Regions from separate parts of the Kitasatospora sp. GP30 genome, predicted to be linked through region 1. Evidence: riboswitches for the same ligand, from Rfam matches in the RefSeq annotation. Region 1 holds a riboswitch; the other holds the start of a gene.

The links. A riboswitch is a leader RNA that binds a small molecule or an ion and turns the genes downstream of it on or off. The one in region 1 is predicted to bind S-adenosylmethionine.
Region 2: it holds a riboswitch for S-adenosylmethionine, as region 1 does, so the genes downstream of both, P3T35_RS32270 (IclR family transcriptional regulator) here and thrC (threonine synthase) in region 1, are expected to answer to the same signal.

The regions. Positions count from the first base shown of each region.
Region 1 covers NZ_JARZAH010000009.1:171,696-176,975, reverse strand. The annotation lists gene P3T35_RS16700 (trehalose-6-phosphate synthase) at 1-1,355, opposite strand, end outside; gene P3T35_RS16695 (glucosyl-3-phosphoglycerate synthase) at 1,402-2,436, opposite strand; SAM riboswitch class I at 2,618-2,749, shown strand; gene thrC (threonine synthase) at 2,767-4,044, shown strand; gene P3T35_RS16685 (MoaD/ThiS family protein) at 4,112-4,390, shown strand; gene P3T35_RS16680 (cold-shock protein) at 4,900-5,103, shown strand.
Region 2 covers NZ_JARZAH010000036.1:3,541-8,820, reverse strand. The annotation lists gene P3T35_RS32275 (MBL fold metallo-hydrolase) at 1-313, shown strand, start outside; gene P3T35_RS32270 (IclR family transcriptional regulator) at 843-1,556, opposite strand; SAM riboswitch class I at 1,755-1,897, opposite strand; gene P3T35_RS32265 (Lrp/AsnC family transcriptional regulator) at 1,956-2,984, opposite strand; gene P3T35_RS32260 (AbgT family transporter) at 3,101-4,663, shown strand; gene P3T35_RS32255 (M20 family metallopeptidase) at 4,721-5,280, shown strand, end outside.

The sequences.
Region 1 (5,280 bases):
TCGGCGGCGGGCATGGTCAGGCCCCGGTGCAGCGCGTCGGCGGTCCCCACCACGTCGTACGGGTTGATCCCGATCGCGTCCTCGGCCAGCTCCGCCCAGGCGCCCGCCTCCCGGGAGAGCACCAGCGCGCAGCCCGCCTCGGAGACCACCGGCACCTCCTTGGCGACCAGGTTCATGCCGTCCCGGATCGGGTTGACCAGCGCCACGTCGGCCAGCCGGTAGGCGGCCAGCGAGCGGGCGAAGTCGTCCTCGACCTGGAGTATCAGCGGCTGCCAGGTGGCGGTGCCGAACTCGGCGTTGATCTCCTCGCTGATCCGCCGCACCGCCGCCGTGTAGTCGCGGTACTCGGCCAGGTCCTGGCGGGACGGGTAGGCGAAGGCGATGTGCACCAGCCGGTCGTGCCACTCGGGGCGGGTGCGCAGCAGGTGCCGGTAGGCCTGCAGGCCGCGCACGATGTTCTTGCTCAGCTCGGTGCGGTCCACCCGGACGATGGTTCGCCGGTCGCCCACCGCGGCCTTCAGCGCGGCCAGTCGCTCGTCGACGTCCGGCCGGTGCGCCCGCTCGCGCAGGAACTCCGCGTCGGCGCCCAGCGGGTGCACGCCCAGCGCCGTGGTGCGGCCCTGGAAGGTCACGGTCAGTGCCGCCCGGTCCACGGTGGCGCCCAGCACCCGCTCGCTGCAGTCGGCGAACGCCTCGGCCCAGCGCCGGGTGTGGAAGCCGGCCCGGTCCGCGCCCAGCACCCCGGTGAGCACGGCGGCGGCCGGGCCGTCGGGCAGCAGCCGGAAGTAGTCGACCGGCGCCCAGGGGGTGTGCAGGAAGTAGCCGATCCGCAGGTCGGGGCGGCGCTCCCGGAGCAGGGCCGGCACCAGGGTCAGGTGGTAGTCCTGGACCAGCACCGCCGCGCCCGGCGCGGCCTCGGCGGCCAGCGCCGCGGCGAAGGCCTCGTTGTACTCCCGGAACCCGGCCCACCGCTCGGCCGCGGCCTGGTCGAAGGCCGGCGCGGTGGGGGTGTTGTAGAGCTGGTGGTGCAGGAACCACAGGGTGGAGTTGGCCACCCCGTTGTACGCCTGGTCGAAGACCACCGGATCGATGTCCAGCATCCGGACGGCCTGGCCGCCGACGTCGAACCCGGCCAGGTCCAGGCGGCCCTGCGGGGACTGCCGGGCGGCGGCCCGGTCCGCCTCGCCGAGCGCCGCGCAGACCCAGACCGCGTGCGGGTCGTCGATCGCGGACAGCCCGGACACCAGGCCGCCGCCACCGCGGCGCGGTGTCAGGCTGCCGTCCGCGGCGTGGCGGAAGGCGACCGGGCCGCGGTTGGAAGCGACCAGGACGCGTGCGGTCGTTTGCTCGGCCATACCGGCAACCTTGCCGGGGTCGCGGGGTGGCAAACCAGGGCCTTTGTCACATCCGCTGGTTCCGGTACTCCGGCAGCTCGATCATCGGCGGCCGCTCCAGGGCCGTCACCGGGTGGTCGTGCGCCGTGAAGTCCCGGGTCACCGGGTCCCGGGAGAACTGGGTGAGCACCGGGCGGGCCAGGTCGTCGGCGGCCTTGAGCCGGTTGGTGCGGTCCAGCCGCTCCAGCGCGGTGCGGTAGATGGTGGCGGCCATCCGGCCCAGTGCCTGGCTGTCCTGGTGGCGGTGGTGGCGCACTCCGACGTCCACCTGGGCCAGCGCGTCCAGCCCGACCAGGTCCAGGGCGTCGACCAGCAGGCCCAGCTCCACCCCGTAGCCGGTCGGGAAGTGCAGCCGGTCCAGCAGCGAGCGACGGGCCGCGTACTCGCCGCCGAGCGGCTGCACGAAGCCGGCCAGCTGCGGCCAGTGCAGGTTGAGCAGGGGTCTGGCGACCAGTTCGGTCACCCGGCCGCCGCCGGACGGGACCACCGTGCCTGAGCCCGCGGCGGAGCCGCTGTTCGAAACTTCCAGCGGGCGGTCGTACATCGCCTTGACCAGCTGGATCTCCGGGTCGGTGAGCAGCGGGCCGACGATCCCGGAGACGAACGCCGGGTCGAACTCGCGCAGGTCGGCATCGATGAAGCAGACGATCGCCCCGCTGGTCACCAGCAGCGAGCGCCACAGCACCTCGCCCTTGCCGGGCACGGCCGGCAGCCGGGGCAGGATCGCGTCCCGGTGCACCACCCGGGCACCGGCGGCCGCGGCCACCTCGGCGGTCCGGTCCACCGAGCCGGAGTCCACCACCACCAGCTCGTCCACCAGCGGGATCCGCTCCATCAGCTCACGGCGGATCACCTCGACGATCTCGCCGACCGTGGACTCCTCGTCGAGCGCCGGCAGCACCACGCTGACCGTGCCGGCCGCCCCGGCCGCCTCCTTCGCGGCCAGTAACCGCGGCACCGGCCGGTCGGCCGCGGTCCAGGACCTGCGGCGCAACCAGCGGGCCGCCTCCGGGAGTAGCGCGGGGCTCTGCTCGGCTGGCAAATCTCGCTCCTTGTACGCGTGGAAATGGTCCGGGGCGTCTCGCGTGGCGGACGGCCCCTTTCCGCTGTGGTGCCTTCGGATACAGTCTTCGTACTGCGGTCAGACCTTCGCACACCGGGGTGGACCGCCAGGAAAACGTCGGCTCGCGCATCCGTGCGGTGCGCCGATGACAACTTCACAGAGCTCATCCAGAGGGACTGAGGGAACGGCCCGTTGACGTCCCGGCAACCTTCTCGACCGGCCTGTAGCAGGCCCCGGCGAGACAGGTGCCAATTCCGGCCCGGGCGCGACCGCGTCACGGGGAAGATGAGGAGAGAGGCCTCGCCGCCCATGGCTACCGCTACCCCTGCCGCAACGTCCACCGTTGATCTCGGCCCCGCCGCCGCCCTGTCCTGTCGGGAGTGCGGCACCCGGTTCCCGCTCGGTCCCAGCTTCGCCTGCCTGGAGTGTTTCGGCCCGCTGGAGATCGCCTACGACTACAGCGGCCACGACACCGCCGAGTTGCGGGCCCGGATCGAGGCCGGCCCGGCCTCCATCTGGCGCTACGCCCCGCTGCTGCCGGTCCCGGCCGACGTGGCGACCAAGCCCAACCTCAACCCCGGCTGGACCCCGCTGGTCGAGGCCGACCGGCTCGGCAAGGAGCTCGGCTTCACCGCCCGGCTGCACGTCAAGGACGACTCCGGCAACCCCACCCACTCGTTCAAGGACCGGGTGGTGGCCTGCGCCATCGAGGCGGCCCGGGCCTTCGACTTCACCACCCTGTCCTGCTCCTCCACCGGCAACCTGGCCGGTGCGGTGGGCGCCGCGGCGGCCCGGGCCGGCCTGCGCTCCTGCGTCTTCATCCCGCACGACCTGGAGCACGCCAAGATCGTCATGGCCGCGGTCTACGGCGGTGACCTGGTCGGCATCGAGGGCAACTACGACGACGTGAACCGGTTCTGCTCCGAGCTGATCGGCGATCCGGCCGGCGAGGGCTGGGGCTTCGTCAACGTCAACCTGCGGCCGTACTACGGCGAGGGCTCCAAGACGCTGGCCTTCGAGATCTGCGAGCAGCTCGGTTGGCGGCTGCCGGAGCAGATCGTGATCCCGATCGCCTCCGGCTCCCAACTCACCAAGATCGACAAGGGGTTGCGGGAGCTGATCGAGCTCGGACTGGTCGAGGACCGGCCGTACCGGGTCTTCGGCGCCCAGGCGACCGGATGCTCCCCGGTGGCCGAGGCGTTCAAGGCCGGTCGCGACGTGATCCGTCCGGTCAAGCCGGACACCATCGCCAAGTCGCTGGCGATCGGCAACCCGGCGGACGGCCCGTACGTGCTGGACATCGCCCGGCGCACCGGCGGCGCGGTGGAGGACGTCACCGACGCCGAGGTGGTCGAGGCGATCCGGTTGCTGGCCCGCACCGAGGGCATCTTCGCCGAGACCGCCGGCGGCGTGACCATCGGCGTGCTCAAGAAGTTGGTCGAGAGCGGACAGCTGGACCCGGGCAAGGAGACCGTGGCGATCAACACCGGCGACGGCCTCAAGACGCTGGACGCGGCGGCGGGGGCCGGCCTGACCGCGGTGATCCGGCCGAGCCTGGAGTCGTTCCGGGCCGCCGGCCTGGTCTGAGTCCGCCCGCATCCCCCACCCGGAACCGCCCGAACGCCATGAGCGCCTTGAGCAAGGAGTACCCCCGATGAGCGCCACCGTCCGCATTCCCACCATCCTGCGCACCTACACCGACGGCCGGTCCGAAGTGACCGCCGAGGGCGCCACCCTGGCCGAGGTGATCGCCGACCTGGACCGCAACCACACCGGCATCGGCGCCCGACTCCTGGACGACACCGGCAAGTTGCGCCGGTTCGTCAACGTGTACGTGAACGACGACGACGTGCGGTTCGCCGAGGGCCTGGCGACCGAGATCCCCGGCGGCGCCGGCATCTCGATCATCCCGGCCGTGGCGGGCGGCTGCTGACGGCCCGTCAGGGCCCTGTGGGGCGTCGTGCGGTCATGGCGGGCCGCACGGCGCCCCGTGCCGTGTCCGGGGGTGGTCCGCGGCGCCCGCCGGCAGGGCATAGGCTGTCCGTGCCGGCAGCGGTTCGGACGTCCTGGTCGCCGGGACGCAACTGCCGAGGTACCACTGGAATCGTGCTCGGGACGCGTCAGAAATTCTCGGGCAATTCGTGGTTTAAGTCCGCTATGTCCCAGGCGAATTGCCGACTCTGTCGCATTCCTCCCCAGCTGTCCCTTGGCGGGGCCGTCGAATTGGCGTCCAGTGACCCTGTTGCTCAGGGCGCTGCTCCGGATACATTCAGCCGCGGTCGACGCATTTGCCTGCCTCGGGGCGCCAACTGGCGCCCTGGCGTGGGTTGCTGCGGCATGCAGGGCCACGCCCCGGGGGGACACCTTCGGCATGGTCCGCCAGACCCGGGTCCGCGACCGGCGAACCCGTGAAGGGCCAGCACAGCACTAGGGGAGTTCGGAATGGCTCAGGGCACCGTCAAGTGGTTCAACGCGGAGAAGGGCTACGGCTTCATCGCGGTCGACGGTGGTGCGGACGTGTTCGTCCACTACAGCGCGATCCAGATGGACGGCTACCGCACCCTCGAGGAGGGCCAGCGGGTCGAGTTCGAGATCTCCCAGGGGCAGAAGGGCCCGCAGGCGGACATGGTCCGCGCCGCGGTCTGACCTTTCCGATCCTCGGGGGCCTCGGCTCAGACCGAGCTGGTGGACCAAAGCGGCCGAGCCCGCGGCCGACTTCCCATCCGGGAGTCGGCCGCGGGCTCGGCCGCTTGTCGTCGCCGTGCGGTTCATCCCGGCGCGTCGTTCAGCTCGAAGGAGCTTGCACTCGCCACACCGGAGTGC
Region 2 (5,280 bases), on a different contig from region 1:
GACCACCGCGATCCCGACACCGGGCCACACACCTGGTCACACCGTGTACGACATCAGGAGCGGCATCGGCCACCTTCTCGTCTGGGGCGACACCGTTCACGTTCCCACGCTCCAATTCGATCAGCCGAACGTGTCCTGGGAGCTCGACGGCAACCAGTCCCAGGCCCGCAGCGCGCGAGCAGCCCTCCTCGAACAACTGACTCAACCACACCACTTCGTAGCCGGCGCCCACCTCGACTCACCCGGCATCGCCCGCGTAACCCCCTCCGGCGACGGTTATGCGCTGGAATACCTCGCACCACCGATCGGCTGATCGAGCCTGCCGGCTCCGGGCCGTGCTCGTGATGGCGGCCAAGGGCAAGCTCAACGGCGACCCCCACAAGCACGACGAGCGACGCACCGCGCGTCGCTCGCGCTGTGGCCGCAGGGACGGTGTCGGCGGTGCGCACGGACTGCGAAGCGATCAACACCGCGCTCGGCCCGGCACCGCGGCCCTCAGCCTCGCGGACCTGACCGCGCAGCGCGTCGTGGATCCGTTCCACCGTCCCGTCGTCGTGCCACCGCGTGAAGTACCAGTACACCGTGGGCCTTGGCGCGAAGTCTTTTGGAAGCTGTCGGCAAGCGCACCCGGTCCGCACGACGTAGAAGATCGCGTCCACGATCCGCCGCCGCGGATGCTTCTCCCGTCGCCCGCCCTCGGGCCCAACCGTCGCAGTCAGACGCCGCCGAGTACTCGGCGGACTGCTCAACGAGTACCACGCCGCCCCGATCAAACCACCCCGTGATCCACGGGAACTCCCAGTTCAGCGGCCTGATCGGAGTTTTGACACCCTTCATGACGGTCAGGGGTGGTGTAGGGCTTCGGTGAGGCGGTTGGCGGCCTCGACGACGGCCTGGGCGAGGCGTGCACCGGGGTGGCGGGTGAGGCGTTCGATCGGGCCGGAGACGGAGACGGCGGCCACAACCCGGTTGGACGGGCCGCGGACGGGAGCGGCGACGGAGGTGACGCCGGGCTCGCGTTCGCCGATGGACTGGGCCCAGCCGCGCCGCCGCACGCCGCTGAGGGCGGTTGCGGTGAAGCGGGCGCCCTGCAGCCCGCGGTGGAGGCGCTCGGCCTCCTCCCAGGCGAGCAGGATCTGTGCGGCAGCACCGGCTTTCATGGACAGGGTCGTGCCGACGGGGACGGCGTCGCGAAGGCCGGAGAGGCGCTCGGCGGCGGCCACGCAGATCCGCATGTCGCCCTGCCGGCGGTAGAGCTGGGCACTCTCACCGGTGATGTCGTGCAGGCGGGTCAGGGCCGGGCCGGCGGCAGCCAGCAGACGGTCCTCGCCCGCCGCGGCGGACAGTTCGGTGAGTCGGGGGCCGAGAATGAACCGACCCTGCAGGTCCCTGGTGACCAGTCGGTGGTACTCGAGTGCGACGGCGAGTCGGTGGGCAGTGGGCCGGGCCAGACCGGTGGCGGCGACCAGCCCGGCCAGGTTGGCGGGGCCGGCCTCCAGGGCGCCGAGGATCGAGGTGGCCTTGTCGAGCACGCCAACGCCGCTCGTGTTCTCCATGAATGGGTACTCCAGTCTCAAATCCCGCGAGCGGCAGGTGGGTTGTGCTCGCGGGAGGCTCCGGGCGGGGAGCGGGGAAGGTCAGCGCGAACAGGCCGGTGGAGTCGGCCGATTGCCTGCGCCGGACATGAGACGGGTACGCGGAAGGGCCGGGGCGGCAAGCACCCGGACAAGGGACAGCACAGAGAGCACCGAGTCTCCTCATCTTTCCCGCGCCACGTTGGCGACAGGCCGGAGTTGGCACTGATCCCGGGCGGCGCGGCATGTACGTCGAACGCCGAGTCGACCGGGGAGTTGCCGGGGCTTCGTAGGGCCGGTCCCTCCACCCCTCTGGATGATTCGCGAGGAACCATACAGGAATCCGCGGACGGGACGGCCCGCCCAACCCCGAAGGCCGGCTCAGAGCAGCGGGGGCGCGTGGAAGGCGCCGAGGGCGCCGGAGGCGAGGTCCCGGTCCAGCCAGTAGCGCCGCGACTCGGCGAGCATCACGTAGACACTGACGGCGTGAATGCCGGGGATCTCGGCGAGTTCGTCGTCGATGAAGAGCGCCAGGGCGGAGCGATCGGTGACCAGGCCCATGCAGAGGACGGACAGGTCACTGGCGACGTGAACGGCGAGGCGGGTCTGGGGCAACTGGTCGAGGCGCCGCATGACCTCGGGGGTCTCGCCTGGGGCCACCCGCAGGCGGAGCATGAACGGGGTCTGGAAGCCGAGCCATTCCGACACGATCTCCAAGCGCGGCTTGACCCAGCGCTCGTCCAGGACCCGCCGCACGACGCGGTGCGCGGTGGAGGTGGGCAGGGCGGCGGCGCGGGCGATGCTCGCGGCGGAGGCCCGGCCGTCCTGGATCAGCTGGGTGACGACGGTGCGCTCGGCCTCGCTGAGGGGCTTGGCGGGCGGGTTGGCGGTCGCGGTGCCCTCCGGGCTGACCCCGGCGAGTTCCAGCAGGCCGGCGCGCTCGGCTTCGGTGAGGAACTGCGGATCCCAGGTGGCACCCCGGCGCAGGGTGCTGAGCGCGGGCAGGGCGTTGACGCGGCGGACACCGGGGACCGAGAACAGCCGGTCGATCGCCTCGCTGGTGGCCGCCTCGGACGGGGCGTGGATCACGGCGTAGAGGGGGTAGTCGCCGGAGATCTGCGCCAGGCGCTGGACGTGGGGAAGGTCACGGAGCCGCTCCAGGACCGCCAGCGGGGTTTCGCCGGTGATGTCCAGGAAGACGTGGACCGGCATCGCCGTGGAGTGCAGGCCCCAGTCGGCCTGACCGACCACGCGCACCATGCGGGCCTTGTGCAGCCGGTCGTAGCGGCGTTTGAGGGTGCCCGCGTCGGCGAGCAGGATCGCGCCGATGTCGTCCCAGGTGGCCCGGGGGGCTACGTGCAGCGCCCCGATCAGGCGCCGGTCGAGCTCGTCGAGGAGAGGCCCAGTCATGTTTCCGTACCTTAGACTGCCGGTTGATCCCATCGTGACATAGAGGATCTAGAAAATCTCTCACTTGAGTGCCATTGTTTGCGGAAACATCCCTCAGTAGTGCCGAAAGGGTCGCCATGAGTGCCACCGTGACCGAGTCCCGGGAGACCGAGCCCGGCTCGAGATCCATGCGCGCCATGAACCGCGCGATGGCGGCGATCGAGCGGGCCGGCAACCGGCTGCCCGACCCGTTCTGGCTGTTCTGGGCCCTCGCGGCGGTGGTCGCCGTGCTCAGCGCCGTACTGGCCGCCGAGCACGTCAGCGCCGTGCTCCCGGGGACGCACAAGACCATCAAGGTGCAGAACCTGCTCAGCAAGGACGGGTTCACCCTCGTCATCGGGCACGCCGTCGACAACTTCGCGCAGTTCCCGCCGCTGTCGACGGTCCTCATCGTGATGTTCGGCATCGTCGTCGCCGAGAAGAGCGGGCTGTTCGAGACGCTGCTGCGCCGCCTGGTCGCGCGGGTGCCGGGCCGCTACCTGACCTTCGCGCTGGCGCTGACGGCGATGGTCAGCCACGTCGCCGGCGACGCCGCGTACGTGACGCTGATCCCGCTGGGCGCGGCGCTCTACCGGGCCGCCGGCCGCAGCCCGATCCTCGGCTGCGTCGTCGCCTACGTGTCGGTCTCCGCGGGCTTCAACGCCTCCCCCGTCCTCACCACGACCGATGTGCTGCTGTCCTCGATGTCCACGGCCGCGGCCCACGTCGTCGACCCGCACGGTGCCGTCACCCCGGTGGCGAACTACTACTTCGGGCTCGCGTCCTCTGTCCTGATGGCAGTGGTGATCACGATCGTCGTCGAGACGGTACTCGTGCGGCGCTCGGACCTGGAGCCCGACGAGCCGGTGGCCCCCGCGCCGATCGCCGAGAAGGCGGAGGCGCAGGCGATCGAGGCGACCGCGCGGCAGCGCAGCGCGCTGCGCGGGGCCGCACTGGTCGCGCTGGGTCTCGCCGCGCTCCTGGTCGCGGCGATGATCCCGACGCACTCGCCGCTGCGCGGCGACCACGGCAGCATCGTCAACTCGCCGGTGTTCAGCGGCATGGCGCTGATCCTCGGGGTGTTCTTCGCCGTGATCGGCTGGGTCTACGGCCGACTCGCAGGCACCTTCCGCGGCACCCCCGACGTGATGGCCGCGATGGCCGACGGCACCAGGTCGATGGCACCGACCATCGTCCTGTTCTTCGCGATGTCCCAGTTCCTCGCCTACTTCAAGTGGACCAACCTCGGCGACATCCTCGCTGTCAAGGGCGCCGAGCTGCTGCGCGACCTGCACCTCGACGGCTGGCTGGTGCTGCTCGGCGTGGCCGTGCTGATCGCGGTGATGAACCTGCTGGTCACCAGCGGCTCCGCGCTGTGGGCGCTGGTCGCCCCGGTCCTGGTGCCCATGCTGATGCTCACCGGCATCCATCCGGAGGCGACCCAGGCCATGTACCGGGTCGCCGACTCGGTCACCAAGTGCATCACGCCGATGAGCCCGTTCTTCATGATGGCCGTGGCCTACCTGCGCCAGTACCGCAAGAACGCCGGCATCGGCACCCTCGCCTCCTTCACCCTGCCGGTCGCCGCCGTCGCCTGGGTCGCCTGGGTCGCCTTCTTCCTCGTCTGGTACCTGCTCGGCATCCCCCTCGGCATCGGCTGAGCCGCCCCTCCAGCCGCAACCTCCACCACTCCACCCGCTCGCAAGAGAAAGCCGATCATGAACCCCGCCACAGTTGCCCTCACCGACCGTGCCCACGAGGTCTCCTCGGAGATCGTCACCGACATCATGACCCTCGTCGGCCAGGAGACCAGCAGCTATGACCTGGCCGGCCTGGCGGCCGGCCGGGACCTCCTGCACGACCTGGCCGTCCACCGGCTCGGGCAACCCGGCGAGGAGCACCGCCACCGCGGTGGCGAGCGCGGCGACACCCTCACCCTCACCTACCCCGGCACTGCCCCCGGGCACGTCGCACTCGTCGGCCACTACGACACCGTGTGGCCCACCGGCACCCTCGCCGGCTGGGCACCATCCGAGTCGGGCGGCCGCGAGAAGCTCAGCGGGCCGGGCATCTTCGACATGAAGACCGGCCTGGCCCAGGGCATCTGGGCCCTCAAGCTGGCCCGGGAGTACGGCCTCCCGGTGCCCACGGTCACCTTCCTCTTCAACGGCGACGAGGAGGTCGGCTCCCGCTCCTCACGTCCGGTGATCGAGGACATCGCGCACCACGCCGACGTGACACTGGTACTGGAACCGAGCGCGCACGGCGCGGTCAAGAC